DNA from 2 places in the Streptomyces sp. NBC_01508 genome. Region 2 is predicted to be linked to the other one. Evidence: riboswitches for the same ligand, from Rfam matches in the RefSeq annotation. Region 2 holds a riboswitch; the other holds the start of a gene.
What was found. A riboswitch is a leader RNA that binds a small molecule or an ion and turns the genes downstream of it on or off. The one in region 2 is predicted to bind thiamine pyrophosphate.
Positions count from the first base shown of each region.

Region 1 (7,440 bases), 4.4 Mb from region 2:
GTCCGTCTTCGGGCGCACCGAGGCGTACCCCGGCGGGACGCACCAGTAGCGTGCGCGAGCCCTGGGGTGAGCCGGCGGGCACCGGGACCTTGCCCCAAGGCGTGTGGGCGACGTCACCTTCCACCGTGGCCGCCACGACGTTGTCGAAGCCCAAGAAGCGGGCCACGAACGCGGAGGCCGGACGCTGCCAGACCTCCACCGGTGTGCCGGTCTGGGCGACGCGTCCGTCGCGCATCACCACGACCCGGTCGGCCAGCGCGAAGGCCTCGCCCTGGTCGTGCGTGACGGCGAGCACCGTCGTACCCAACTGGTCGAACACGCCGCGCAGTTCCACGACCAGACGCTCGCGCAGGCTCCGGTCGAGCTGGCCGAGCGGTTCGTCGAGCATGAGCAGCCGGGGCCGAGGGGCGAGCGCCCGTGCCAGCGCCACCCGCTGTTGCTCACCGCCGGACAGCGCGGCGACGGCGCGGCGCTGGGCGCCCGGCAGGCCGACGAGGTCGAGCAACTCGGCGACACGTCGCCGCTGTTCAGCGCGCGACTCGCCCCGCATGCGCAGTCCGAAGGCGACATTGCCGCCGACGTCACGCTGCGGAAAGAGCTGATGGTCCTGGAACATGAGTCCGACGCCGCGCCGGTGCACGGGCACCCCCGCCTGGTCGCCGCCCTCCAGCAACACCCGTCCGGCGTCCGGCGGCTGAAGGCCGGCGACGACGCGCAGCAGGGTGGACTTGCCGCTGCCGCTCGGCCCCAGCACGCAGACGACGTCGTGCGCGGCGATCTCCAGATCCACCGCGTCGAGCGCCGTACGCCGCCCGAACCGCACGGTCACGTCCTCAAGAGTGAGCAGGGTCATCAGAACTCCCCGGAACGGTCGGTACGGATACGTTCGAGCGCCAGCAGCGACACGGCGCACACCACCATCAGCACGGTGCTCAGCGCCATCGCCTGCCCGTAGTTGAGATCACCGGGCCGCCCCAGCAGCCGCGCGACGGCCACCGGCAGCGTCGGCCGGTCCGGCCGCGCGATGAAGACCGTGGCGCCGAACTCACCGAGCGAGACGGCGAAGGCGAATCCGGCGGCCACCAGCACCGCCCGCCGCACCATCGGCAGATCGACCTCCCGCCACGCACGCAATGGCGAAGCCCCGAGAACGGCCGCGGCCTCGCGCAGCCGCCCGTCCACGGCCCGCAGTACCGGGAGCATGATCCGTACGACGAAGGGGACCCCCACCAACGCCTGTGCGAGCGGCACCAGGATCCACGACGCCCGCAGGTCCAACGGCGGCTTGTCGAGCGTGATCAGGAACCCGAAGCCGACGGTCACGGCGGAGACGCCCAGCGGGAGCATCAGCAGCGCGTCGAAGCCCCGTACGAAGCGCCCTGCCCGTCGGGTGAGCGCGGCAGCCGCCAGGCCGCCGACGACCAGGGCGATGAACGTCGCCATCAGTGCGTAGCGCAGAGAGTTCCAGACCGCTTCCAGCGGCGGTACGAGGAAGGTGCCGCCGCTCGCCTCCACCGAACGGAGCGCCCGGTAGTAGTCGAATCCGTACCCGGCGGGGCCGTCGAGCGACCGCTCGACCAGCACGCCGAGGGGCAGCAGAATCAGGAGCAGGACGCTGCCGAGCACGCCGGCGAGCAGCGCCCACTGCCCGGCCCCGCGCGGTCTGCGCGCCGTCTGCGCGGGGTCGACCAGTTTCAGGACGGTCTCCCGCCTGCGTACGGTCCAGGCGTGCAGCGCCAGGATCGCGCCGACGGCGGCGAACTGCACCATCGTCAGCACAGCGGCGGTGGGCAGGTCGAGCAGCTGCGCTGTCTGCCGGTAGATCTCCACCTCCAGCGTGGAGTAGGCCGGACCACCCAGGATCTGGACGATGCCGAAGGAGGTGAAGGTGAAGAGGAAGACCATCAGCGCCGCGGCGGCGACGGCGGGGCCCAGCGCGGGCAGCGTCACTCGCCACCACGCCGCCAGCCGCCCGGCGCCGAGCACCCGCGCGGCCTCCTCCTGACGCGGGTCGAGCTGCGCCCAGAGGCCGCCCACGGTGCGGACGACCACCGCGTAGTTGAAGAAGACATGGGCGAGGAGAATCGCCCACACAGATGTGTCCGCCCGCACCCCCCACAGTTCGTCGAGCAACCCACCGCGCCCCAGCAGCGCGAGGAACGCCGTGCCGACGACGACGGTCGGCAGGACGAACGGCACGGTCACGACGGCGCGCAGGAGTTGTTTGCCGGGGAACTCGAAGCGTGCGAAGACGTAGGCACCGGGGAGCGCGATCAGCAGGGTGAGAGCGGTGGAGACCGCGGCCTGCCACGTCGTGAACCAGAGCACCTGCCCGATGTCGGGCCGGCTCAGTACGTCCCCGAAACGGCCCCAGTGCCAGGAGCCGTCCGCCTTCAGCCCGCGGCCGACGATCGCGGCGACGGGGTAGGCGAAGAAGACCGCGAAGAACGCGACAGGCACGGCCATGAGGCGGAGCCGTACGGCGCTCCTACGGCGCCGTACGGCCCGCACCGCCCGTCCCACACCCCGGCCCCGGCCCGGCCCGCCGACCGGACCACTCACCTCCGTACGTGTGGCCCTGTCGCCTTCCCGGGCGGCTTTCGCGCCTACTTGACGACGAGTGAGGACCACGACTGGATCCACGCGTCACGGTTCTTGGCGATCTTCTCCGGCGCCACGGTCTCCGGGTTGTCGACCACGGCGCCGTGGTCCGTGAAGAGCGCGGGCAGCTTCGCGCCGTCGACGACCGGATTCACGAACATGTTGAGCGGCATGTCCTCCTGGAAGGTCTTGCTCACCAGGAAGTCCAGCAGGGCCTTGCCGCCCGCCTCGTTCTTCGCCCCCTGAAGCAGGCCGGCGAACTCGATCTGCCGGAAGCACGTGCCCGCGGCGACGCCGGTCGGGGCCTCCTCGGGCTGCGGGTCGGCGTACAGGACCCCGACGGGCGGGCTCGACGCGTAGGAGACGACGAGCGGGCGCTCCGCCTTGGCCTTCTTGCCGCCAGCAGAGCCGGAGAACTCCTCGTTGTATGCCTGCTCCCAACTGTCCACGACCTGGACGCCGTTGGCCTTGAGCTTCTTCCAGTAGCCCTGCCATCCGTCGTCCCCGTACGCGGCGACGGTGCCGAGGAGGAAGCCGAGGCCAGGTGAGGACTGCTCGGCGTTCTCGACGACCAGCAGGTCCTTGTAGGCGGGCTTCGTCAGGTCGGCGAAGGACTCCGGCGGCGCCAGCTTCTTGTCGGTGAAGTACTTCTTGTCGTAGTTGACGCAGATGTCGCCGGTGTCGACGGGGGTGACGCGGTGCTTGGCGTCGTCGAGCCGTACATCGGCGCGGACCTGGTCGAGTCCCTTCGCCTCGTACGGCGTGAACAGACTGTTATCGAGTGCGCGGGAGAGCAAGGTGTTGTCGACACCGAAGAAGACGTCGCCCTGCGGCGAACCCTTGGTGAGGATCTCCTTGTTGAGCGCCGCACCGGCCTCGCCGCTCTTCAGCACCTTGACGGTGTAGCCGGTCTGCTCCGTGAACGCCTTCAGCACGGAGCCCGAGACGGCGAACGAGTCGTGGGCGACGAGCGTCACGCTCTTGGACTTCGCGCCGTCCGACGACGTGGCGTCCTCGGACCCGCCACCGCACGCGGCGAGGGTGGAGACACCTATCGCGGCGGCGACGGCGCCGGCCGCCAAGTTCTTCGTGGTACGCACTGAATTCCTCCTGGGATGTCCAGGAGAAGACGCGGCCCTGCCCCGCGCCGGCGGACCGGAGCAGGGCAGGGCGCAACAGCTTGAGTGATGACCGAACTTCCTACCCAGAATGACCTGGGCAAGGTTCAGAGGGTCTGCGACCGTGAGGCTCTTTCGAGTCTCTGTCGCACTCTCAGCGCTGTGGCGCTCCCCTGTCGGAATATGAAATTCTTTCGAACCCAGCGTACATGGGCCCCGACGGGGCCCTTCCCGGCGCTCAGCGCTCCGTCGCCGCCAGCTGACCGCACGCCCCGTCGATCTCCTGACCGCGGGTGTCGCGCACCGTCACCGGCACCCCGTGGGACGCGATCGCCTCGACGAACGCCTTCTCGTCCTCGGGGCGGGAGGCTGTCCACTTGGACCCGGGGGTCGGGTTGAGCGGGATCAAATTGACGTGCACCCGCTTCCCCTTGAGCAGCCGGCCCAGCAGATCGCCCCGCCACGCCTGGTCGTTGATGTCGCGGATCATGGCGTACTCGATGGAGATCCGGCGGCCCGACTTCTCGGCGTACTCCCAGGCGGCGTCCAGCACCTCCCGCACCTTCCAACGGGTGTTGACCGGAACGAGGGTGTCGCGCAGTTCGTCGTCGGGCGCGTGCAGTGAGACCGCGAGGCGGCACTTGAAGCCCTCGTCGGCGAATCGCAGCATCGCGGGCACCAGGCCCACCGTCGAGACGGTGATGCCGCGCTGCGAGAGTCCGAGACCGTCCGGTTCGGGGTCGGTCAGCCGACGGATCGAGCCGACGACACGGCGGTAGTTGGCGAGCGGTTCGCCCATGCCCATGAAGACGATGTTGGACAGCCGGGCGGGGCCGCCGGGGACCTCACCGTCGCGCAGCGCGCGCATGCCGTCCACGATCTGGTGCACGATCTCCGCCGTGGACAGGTTGCGGTCGAGGCCCGCCTGCCCCGTGGCACAGAACGGGCAGTTCATCCCGCAGCCCGCCTGCGAGGAGATGCACATGGTGACGCGGTCCGGGTAGCGCATCAGAACGGACTCGACGAGCGTGCCGTCGTGCAGCCGCCACAGCGTCTTACGGGTGGTGTCGTCGTCGCAGGAGATGTGCCGTACCACGGACATCAGGTCGGGCAGCAGTTCCGTGGCGAGCTTGTCCCGCGCGGCGGCGGGGATGTCCGTCCACTCGGCGGGGTCGTGGGCGAACCGCGCGAAGTAGTGCTGCGACAACTGCTTGGCGCGGAACTCCTTCTCGCCGAGCGCCGCCACGGCCTCGCGACGCTCCTCCGGTGTGAGGTCAGCGAGGTGCCTCGGCGGCTTCTTGGCGCCGCGGGGTGCGACGAAGGTGAGTTCTCCGGGATTGGGCGGTGCCATGAGCTGTTTTCTCCTCGGTACGACGAGGCCGGTGTTCCCCGCCGGCTGCGGGAGGGACATGGGCACACTGCCGGTGCCAGGAGACCTCATGTGAAGGGCTCCGCGACCGCGGAGCGCAGTAAGGCCCGCCGTCCGGGACGGCGGGCCTTACCAGAGTAACCGGTACGGATACGGGTCAGCCCGACCCGACGAACACCACCAGCAGCAGCCACACCACCGGGGCCGTCGGCAGGAGCGAGTCGAGGCGGTCCATGATGCCGCCGTGACCGGGCAGCAGAGTCCCCATGTCCTTGATCCCGAGGTCCCGCTTGATCATCGACTCACCCAGGTCGCCGAGCGTGGCACTGGTGGCCACGGCGAGACCGAGCAGCAGTCCCTGCCACCAGGTGCCGTCGTCGATGAGGAACTGCATGCACAGCGCCCCTGCCACCATGGCGAATCCCACGGCGCCGAACAGACCCTCACGGGTCTTGCCGGGGCTGATGCGCGGTGCCAGCTTGTGGCTGCCGAAGCGCCAGCCGATCGCGTACGCACCGGTGTCGCTGACGATGGTCAGCACGAGGAAGGTGAGCACACGCTGCGCGCCGTCGTCCGCCGTGAGCATCATCGCGACGAACGTCGCCAGGAAGGGCACGTAGAACGCAGCGAAGACGCCCGCCGTCACGTCCTTGAGATAACCCTCGGGCGGCTCCGTCATGCGCCACGCGAGCACGGCGAGCGCCGTGAGCGCGGTGGCGACCCAGGCGCCTTCCGCGCCCCGTACGTAGCCGGCGACGACCATCGCGGCGCCACCGACCGCGAGCGGGACGAGGGGCGCCTTGATGCCCTTCTTCTCGTCGAGCCGGGAGGTCAGCTCCCAGAGCCCGACGACGACGGCGACCACTATGACGCCGATGAAGACGGCCTTCACGATGAAGAGGGACGCCACGATCACCGCGCAGAGCCCCACACCGACCCCTATGGCCGCGCGGAGGTCGCGGCCCGCCCGCTTCTTCGGCGGGGGTGGCGGAGGGGCGGACATGGGCTCCTGCGGCGTTTCGTCACGGAACAGAGGGCCGCCCGGCCGAGCAGCCCCCCGGTCGTCATCCTGGGCCCCGCCGCTCGCGGGTACGTCGGGCACGATGGGCATGGGCCGAGTCTGCTGTGCGTCAAGCTCATCGTATGCGGGACCCGCCGGGGCAGCCCCCTGGTCAGGCGGTCCCCAGTAGCCGGCAGCCGGCGGGGCCCCCCAGGAAGAGTCGTTCATCAGACCTCGAGCAGCTCGGCTTCCTTGTGCTTGAGCAGCTCGTCAACCTGGGCGACGTACTTCGCCGTGGTGTCGTCGAGCTCCTTCTCGGCGCGGCGGCCCTCGTCCTCGCCGACCTGGCCGTCCTTGACCAGCTTGTCGATCGTTTCCTTGGCCTTGCGGCGCACGGAGCGGATCGAGATCTTCGAGTCCTCCGCCTTGGTCTTGGCGACCTTGATGTACTCCTTGCGGCGGTCCTGCGTGAGCTCGGGGAACACCACCCGGATGATATTTCCGTCGTTGCTCGGGTTCACCCCGAGGTCGGAGTCGCGAATGGCCTGCTCGATGTTACGCAGCGCGCTCTTGTCGAACGGGGTCACCACGGCCATACGCGGCTCGGGCACCGAGAACGAGGCCAGCTGGTTGATCGGGGTCAGGGCACCGTAGTAGTCCGCCACGATCTTGTTGAACATCGCCGGGTGCGCACGACCGGTGCGGATCGCGGCGAAGTCCTCCTTGGCGACCAGGACGGCCTTCTCCATCTTCTCCTCTGCTTCGAGGAGGGTCTCTTCGATCACCACTTGCTCCTGCGTGTCTTGAGTGGGCCCGGTGTGCTTACAGGGCCGGCGGAACCTGCGTCGCGTCTTGCTCCTGCACGGTGTCCGACCGGCAGGGCTTTGTCCATCCCCGTGCGGGGCAGCCCGAGTTCAGGCCCGGGTGCCCTGGTCGCTCACGAGCGTGCCGATCTTCTCACCCTTGACGGCACGCGCGATATTGCCCTCCGTGAGGAGTTCGAAGACAAGGATCGGCAGCGCATTGTCGCGGCAGAGAGTGACGGCGGTGGCATCGGCGACCTTGAGGTCGCGGGTGATCACCTCGCCGTACTCCAGCGCGTCGAACTTCACCGCGTCGGGGTTGGTCTTGGGGTCGGAGTCGTAGACCCCGTCCACGCCGTTCTTGCCCATCAGCAGCGCTTCGGCGTCGATCTCCAGGGCGCGCTGGGCGGCGGTGGTGTCGGTGGAGAAATACGGCATCCCCATGCCGGCGCCGAAGATGACGACACGGCCCTTCTCCAGGTGCCGTACGGCGCGCAGCGGGATGTACGGCTCGGCGACCTGCCCCATGGTGATGGCGGTCTGGACGCG
Region 1 covers NZ_CP109419.1:2,052,718-2,060,157, forward strand. The annotation lists gene OG700_RS09190 (ABC transporter ATP-binding protein) at 1-853, opposite strand, end outside; gene OG700_RS09195 (ABC transporter permease) at 853-2,466, opposite strand; gene OG700_RS09200 (thiamine ABC transporter substrate binding subunit) at 2,607-3,701, opposite strand; TPP riboswitch at 3,781-3,904, opposite strand; gene rlmN (23S rRNA (adenine(2503)-C(2))-methyltransferase RlmN) at 3,958-5,070, opposite strand; gene OG700_RS09210 (phosphatidate cytidylyltransferase) at 5,246-6,316, opposite strand; gene frr (ribosome recycling factor) at 6,316-6,873, opposite strand; gene pyrH (UMP kinase) at 7,003-7,440, opposite strand, start outside.
Region 1: it holds a riboswitch for thiamine pyrophosphate, as region 2 does, so the genes downstream of both, OG700_RS09200 (thiamine ABC transporter substrate binding subunit) here and thiO (glycine oxidase ThiO) in region 2, are expected to answer to the same signal.

Region 2 (7,440 bases):
GCTCGTCGAGGAGCGGCAGCATCCGCTCCCGTACCTGCGCGAGCGCCACCTCGCGCGGCCGCCCGCCGGTCGCCGAGCCGGTGTGCACGACGACGCCCGGGGCGCCGATCTCCCGGCCCCGGCGCAGGCTGTGCCGCAGGGAGTGCACGGACTTCTCGGCCGTCTCGGGGGTGTGGGAGCCGAAGTTGATCAGATACGGCGCGTGGACGTACGCGGACAGCCCCTCGGCGGCGCACTCCGCGCGGAACCGCTCGTCCCGCGCCGGATTGCCGTCGGGCGTCGCCCAGCCGCGTGGATTGGCGACGAAGACCTGCACGGTCTCCGCGCCGATGTCACGCGCCCAGGCCAGCCCCACGCGGGCGAGGCCGCCCGCCACCGGAACATGGCCGCCGACGGGATTGCGCGGGCGGTCGGGGAGCGTCACGCCTCAGATTCCCTTGGTCGTGATGGTGATGGTGCTGCCCTCGGCGGCCTTCTCGCCGCCGTCGACGGACTGCTCCGACACGGTGTCGTCCAGGAACGGGAAGCTCCGGTCGACCTTCACCTCGAAGCCCGCGTCCGTCAGTTCGGTCCTGGCCGCGTCTATGGACTTCCCCGTGACATCCGGGACGGCGATCATCCGCGGGCCCTTGGAGATGGTCAGCGTGACCGTGTCGCCACGGGCGAGCCTGGCGCCTTCCTTCGCGGACTGCCCGGCCACCGAACCGCTGTCCTCGGGGGAGTTGACCCGCTCGGCCGCGATCTTCACGTCGAGTCCCGCGTCTTCGAGTGAGGCGGTCGCCTCCTCCTCGGACTGCCCCGTCACATCGGGCATGTGGACCGGGCGGCCCTTGCTGACGACCAGCGCCACCCCGGCGTCGGGCCGCAGCTCCGTACCCGACTTCGGCTGGGTGCGGATGATGTCGCCCTGGTCGGTCTGCTCGTCGAAGGACCGTGTCACGACGCCGGGCGCCAGCCCGGCCTTCCTCAGCGCGTCCTTGGCGTCGGCCAGTGACTTGCCGGTCAGGTCGGGGACGCGGACGATCTCCGGCCCGCGGGAGATCACGACCGTCACCGAACCGTTGCCCCGTATCCGCGCCCGGGGCGCGGGGTCGGTGCGCATGACCGTGCCGCGCTCGAACGTCGCGCTGAAGTCCTTCTCGACGCTCATGTCGAGCCCGGCGTCGCCGAGCCGCTTCTTCGCCGCTTGTTCGGTCTGTCCGAGGAGCGAGGGGACGCGGGTGAACTGCCCCGAGTTGATGTACCAGACGCCGACGCCCACACCGAGCACCAGCAGGGCGGCGACCACGATCGCCAGGACGCCCCTGCGGGGCGGGGAGGCGAACCGGCCGGCCCGGCGGGGCTCGGGCGGCTGCCGCGGGGGAGCCGGCGGACCCGGCGGCGGCATCGTGAGCCGGCTGGTGCGGTGGACCCCGCCGTCCTCCCGGGAGTCGTCGGACGAGGCGTGGGGGCGGACGAGGCGCGGAATCACGCTCGTACGGTCGTCGGAGCCGTCGTCGGCGCCACTGGAGGCGGGAGCGGAACCGGAAGCGGAACCGGCGCTGTCGGAGGCGTCGTGGGCGCCCCCGGCCGCGCTGCCGCTCGCGCTGTTGTGGCCGTCCTGGGACGGCTCCGACGCGGGGCCCGAGCGCGCGCCCTTCCCGCCGCGTGCGCCGTCCGTCGACCCCGCGGCGGCGGCCGACGCGGTCTTCGCCGCGGCCGCCGCGGCCTGCGGCGGCACCGCGTCCAACTGCGCGTCGTCGAGCGCGGCGCGCGTGTGCCGGGTCAGCGCGAGGAGCGCCACCGCGTCCTCCGGGCGGATCTCCGGATTGCGGGCGGTCGCCGTCGCGACCAGCTCGTCCAGCTCGATCGCCATACCGGGCACGGCTGCGGACGGCGCGGGCACGTCCTCGTTCAGATGGAGGTAGAGCACCTGCGCGGGGGTGTCCCCGCCGTGCGGCTTGGCGCCGGTCAGCATCTCGTGCAGGACGACACCGCACGCGTACACGTCCACGCGGGTGTCGGACGTGCCGTACTCGATCTGCTCCGGGGCGAGGTACGAGACGGTGCCCAGGATCGTGCCCGTGGTGTTGGTGACCGAGCCGATGGCCCGTACGAGACCGAAGTCGGCGACCTTCACCCGGCCGTCGTCCCCTATCAGGACGTTCTCCGGCTTGATGTCCCGGTGGATGAAGCCCGCCCGGTGGGCGGCGCCCAGCGCGGCCAGCATCGGCTCCAGGATGTCCAGGGCGGCACGGGGCTGGAGGGCGCCGCGCTCGCGCAGCACGTCCCGCAGCGTGCAGCCCTCCACGTACTCCATCGCCAGATACACGTACGCGCCCTCGGCGCCCTGGTCGAAGACCCCGACGACGTTCGGATGCGCCAGCCGCGCCACGGACTTCGCCTCGCGGATGAAGCGCTCCACGAAGGTGGCGTCGGTCGCCAGGGCCGGGTGCATCACCTTGAGGGCCAGGACCCGGTCGAGCCGGGTGTCGACAGCGCGGTAGACCGTGGCCATGCCGCCGACGGCGATGCGCGCGTCGACGCGGTAGCGGCCGTCGAGCAGCTGCCCGACGAGAGGGTCCTTGAGCGTCGTATCCACCCGTTGAGTCTACGAGCCACCGCCGACACTCCCGCAGCCCCGGGTCAGGCCCGACGCGCCAATGGAGCCGTCTTGTGACAGCACACACACCACACCGCGGCAATCGGCCGTCGCCCCGGAGCGCGGGGGCTCACAACGCGGCGCCTCAGAACGCGGGCCGCTCCGGGTCCAGCACCGCCAGCCCCTCCGTAGGAGACGAGGCGTCCGCGAAGTGCCGGCGCGGAATGCGGCCCGCGCGGAAGGCCAGCCGCCCCGCCTCGACCGCGTGCCGCATCGCCTCGGCCATCAGGACGGGCTCCTGGGCGCGCGTGACCGCCGACGCGAGCATGACGGCCGCACAGCCCAGCTCCATGGCGAGGGCGGCGTCGGACGCCGTGCCGGCCCCCGCGTCCAGGATCACCGGCACGTGTGCGTGAGCGGTGATCAGCTGGAAGTTGTGCGGATTACGGATGCCCAGACCCGATCCGATCGGGGACCCGAGCGGCATGATCGCCGCGCAGCCCACGTCCTCCAGTTTCCTGGCGAGTACGGGATCGTCGTTCGTGTACGGCAGGACCGTGAAGCCGTCGTCCACCAACGTCTCGGCGGCGTCCAGCAGTTCGATCGGGTCGGGCAGCAGCGTCCGTTCGTCGGCCACCACTTCGAGCTTGATCCAGTCGGTGCCCAGCGCCTCGCGCGCCAGGCGGGCGGTGAGGACGGCCTCACCCGCCGTGTGGCAGCCCGCCGTGTTCGGCAGGACCCGGATGCCCAGCCGGCCGAGCACGGACAGGACGGAGCCGTGCACGGTCGGGTCCAGCCGGCGCATCGCGACGGTGGTGAGTTCGGTGCCCGACGCGGTCAGGGACCTTTCCAGTACGTCGAGGCTGGGCGCGCCGCCCGTGCCCATGATGAGCCGGGAGTTGAGGACGGTGCCGCCGATGGTGAGCCGGTCGCCGGACATCGGGTCAGCCTCCTTGGACGGCGGTGAGGACTTCGACGCGGTCGCCGTCGGCCAGGGGGGTCGCGGACCAGCGCCCGCGCGGGACGACGGTCTCGTTGAGCGCGGCGGCGACGCCCGAAGGGGCGGGGGTGAGGGTCGCGACGAGGACGTCGAGGGTGACGGGGACGGCGAGGACGCGGGCCTCCCCGTTCACCGAGACGGTCACGGATTCGGTGCTCATGCGTGCTGCTCCTGACCTACGGAGACGGCGGGGGAGAAGGCCGGCGAGGGGCCGGGCACGAAGGCCGGCGCGAAGCGGCCGGGTGTGAAGGGCCGCGCGTCGTCGGGGAGTTCACCGGTCGTGAGCACGGTGGCCATCACCTGGCCGGTGACGGGCGTCAGGAGCACCCCGTTGCGGTGGTGCCCGGTGGCCAGAAGCAGGCCAGGCAGGGCGGTCGGTCCGAGCAGCGGGGCGTTGTCCGGCGACGTCGGGCGCAGCCCGGCGCGGGTCTCGGTGAGCGGCAGTTCGGTGATGCCGGGGAGCAGTTCATGGGCGTCGCGCAGCAGTTCGTACACCCCGCCCGCCGTCACCGTCGTGTCCCAGCCCAGCTCTTCGCTCGTCGCGCCCACGACCAGCTCGCCGTTCTCGCGCGGCACCAGATAGACGTGGCTGCCGCGGACCTCGGCCCGCAGTGTCCGGGACAGGAACGGGGCGTACGGGCGCGGCACCGTCAGCCGCAGGACCTGGCCCTTGACGGGACGTACCGGCGGCAGGACGTCGTCCGGCACGCCCGCGAGCTGCCCGCTGAGGCTGCCCCCGGCGATGACGACCTGGTCGGCGCCGAGTTCGGTGCCGCCACCGACCGTGACCCCGGCGGCCCGGTCCCGGACCACTCGCAGCCGTTCGGCCCACGCCCGGTGGAAGACCACCCCCGCCCGCTCGCAGGCCGTCAGCAGGGCGGCTGCGAGCCTGCGCGGGTCGATCTGGTGGTCACCGTCGACCCGCAGCCCGCCGCGTACGCCCGGAGCGAGCATCGGCTCCAGCCGCCGGCACTCGCGGCCGGTGAGCCATTCGGACTCCAGCCCCGACCTTCTCTGGAGGGCGTGGAGTTCACGCAGCCGGGCCCGGTCGTCGGTGTCGAGGGCGACGGCGAGGGTGCCGCAGGCGCGGTAGCCGGTGTCCTGGCCGGTGGCCGACTCCAGTTCGGCGACGAAGTCGGGGTAGAGCCGCGCGGAGGCGATGTTCAGCCCCAGCAGGGTCTGTTCGCCGTGGTCGAGTTCGCTGACGGCGGCGAGCATCCCGGCGGCGACCCGGGCGGCCCCGCCGCCCGGCTCGGGATCGACGACGGTGACGCCGAGCCCGCGCTGCGCCGCGCGCCAGGCGGTGACGAGGCCGATGATCCCGCCCCCGACGACCAGGACATCGGTATGAGATGACCGCATGGGCGTCCCGCTCCTCCCTTCGCCGGCATGACCCGGATCAGGTTCGTACGGTCGGAGGCCGCGTCAGCCTCCCTCTCAGCCCGGTGCGTACGGGCTCCCGCGAGGTGTGAAGTCTCTTGATTCCTACTGCCGATCGGTGGTTCCGGGGCCAGGGTAACCCCCGGTCCACGCACCCGGTAAGGGAGTCGTGGTCCCGGCCGGTTCCTTAAGGTGATCGGGTGAGTGAGCAGCGGAAGCAGACGGACGAGCGGCGCGTGGTGGTCGTCGGCGCGGGCATGGCGGGTGTGCAGACCGCCGTGGCACTGCGCGAATTGGGGTACGACGGCGCCGTCACCCTCATCGGCGCCGAACGGCACCAGCCCTACGACCGGCCCCCACTCTCGAAGGCCGTCCTCCTGGGGACGGCGGAGAGCTCGGCCTTCGACGTCGACTTCGACGCCCTCTCCGTGGAACTGCGGCTGGGTCTCGAAGTGACCGGCGTGCGCCCGGAGGACCGTGAGGTGGACACAGAGGCGGGCCCGGTTGCGTACGACGTCCTGGTCGTCGCCACCGGCGCCGAACCGGTCACCCTGCCGGGCGCGGCGGGCGTCCCCGGTGTCCATCTGCTGCGCACCCTGGACGACGCCGCGCGGCTGCGCCCCGTCCTGGACCGCAAGCACCACATCGTGGTGGTGGGAGCGGGCTGGATCGGCGCCGAGTTCACCACCGCCGCCAGGGAGGCCGACTGCGCGGTCACCGTCGTCGAGGCCGCGGACCGCCCGCTCGCCGGCGCCCTGCCGGCCGAGGTCGCCACTCCGATGGCGCACTGGTACGCCGAGAGCGGCGCGGAACTCCTCACCGATGCGCGCGTGGCGACCGTCGAGCCCGGCAGGGTGGTCCTCACCGACGGCCGCGAGCTGGCGGCGGACGCGGTGGTCGTGGGCATCGGCGCCCGACCCGCCACGGCCTGGCTGGCGGGCTCCGGCATCGCGACCGGCGCCGAGGGCGCCGTCACGGCCGACGACCGGCTGCGTACCTCGTCGCCCGGCGTGTACGCGGTCGGTGACTGCGCCTCGTTCCCCTCGGCCCGCTACGGCGAGCGGCTGCTGGTGCACCACTGGGACAACGCGCTCCAGGGGCCGCGCACGGTCGCCGCCGACATCGTGGGGGAGTCGCACGAGCCGTACGACCCCGTCCCGTACTTCTGGTCCGAGCAGTTCGGCCGCTTCGTGCAGTACGCGGGCCACCACGCGCGGGCCGACACCCTCCTGTGGCGCGGCGACCCGGCGAGCGCCGCCTGGTCGGTCCTCTGGCTGCGCGAGGGGGTGCTGGTGGCGCTGCTGGCCGTCGGCCGACCGCGTGACCTGGCGCAGGGCCGCAAGCTCGTCGCGGCGGGCGCGCGGATCGACACGGAGCGGGCCGCCGACCCCGCCGTACCGCTCAAGATGACGGCTCTCTGACGGCTCTCTGACGGCTCTCTGACGGCTCTCCGTCGGCTCGCCGACCGCGACTCCGACCGGCTCCCCGACCGCGACTCCGACCGGCTCCCCGGCGGCGCCCCGCCCCGTCGCCCACGGCCTCGTGCGCCGCTCGCCGATCCGCCGGACAGGCTCTCGGTGCCCGGCTCGGCTTCCGACTGTCAGTCCGGGATGGCAGGCTTGTCCTGTGACTGAGATTGACGCAAAGATCGATGCTCTCGTCCCTGCCTGGCTCCACCTGCCCGATATCGCCGAAATGCTCGATATCGAGGTGACGCGTGTACGCCAGCTCGTGAAGGAAGGCACGCTGATCGCCGTGCGCCGCGGTGAGAACCGCGCGCTCCAGGTGCCGGCTGCCTTCATCGACGGCAACAAGGTGGTCAAGGGCCTCGCGGGGACCTTGACGCTCCTCAGGGACGACAGCTTCACCGACGAAGAGATGCTTGAGTGGCTCTTCACTCCCGACCCGTCCCTGCCGGGCACGCCCGCGCAGGCCCTCAGCGAGAATCGCGGTACGGAGGTGAAGCGCCGCGCGCAGGCGCTCGCCGTCTGACGGCACCACCACCGGCCGTGCGCGGACCGGGCCGCCCCGGCCCGCGTACGGTCGTCCCACGACACTGATCCGACGGGGGAGACCCGCATGCCCGCAGCGCCCGGTGCGCCCAGCGCACTCGATCTGCTGTCCGACGCCCGGCTCTATCTCTGTACGGACGCGCGGAAGCGGCAGGGGGACCTCCCCGACTTCCTGGACGCCGTCCTCACCTCCGGTGTGGACATCGTGCAGCTGCGTGACAAGGGCATGGAGGCGGCCGAGGAGCTGGACCACCTCCAGGTCTTCGCCGACGCCTGCCGGCGCCACGGCAAGCTGCTCGCCGTGAACGACCGGGCCGACGTGGCGCACGCCATCGGTTCCGACGTGCTGCACCTGGGCCAGGGGGACCTGCCCGTCTCGGCCGCCCGCGCCATCCTCGGTACGGAGCCGCTGATCGGCCGCTCCACCCATGGCGAGGCCGAGGTGATGGCGGCGGCGGGCGAGCCCG
Region 2 covers NZ_CP109419.1:6,480,931-6,488,370, forward strand. The annotation lists gene OG700_RS29990 (deoxyribonuclease IV) at 1-424, opposite strand, end outside; gene OG700_RS29995 (PASTA domain-containing protein) at 428-2,581, opposite strand; gene OG700_RS30000 (thiazole synthase) at 2,727-3,521, opposite strand; gene thiS (sulfur carrier protein ThiS) at 3,526-3,741, opposite strand; gene thiO (glycine oxidase ThiO) at 3,738-4,943, opposite strand; TPP riboswitch at 4,941-5,054, opposite strand; gene OG700_RS30015 (NAD(P)/FAD-dependent oxidoreductase) at 5,219-6,382, shown strand; gene OG700_RS30020 (Rv2175c family DNA-binding protein) at 6,588-6,953, shown strand; gene thiE (thiamine phosphate synthase) at 7,041-7,440, shown strand, end outside.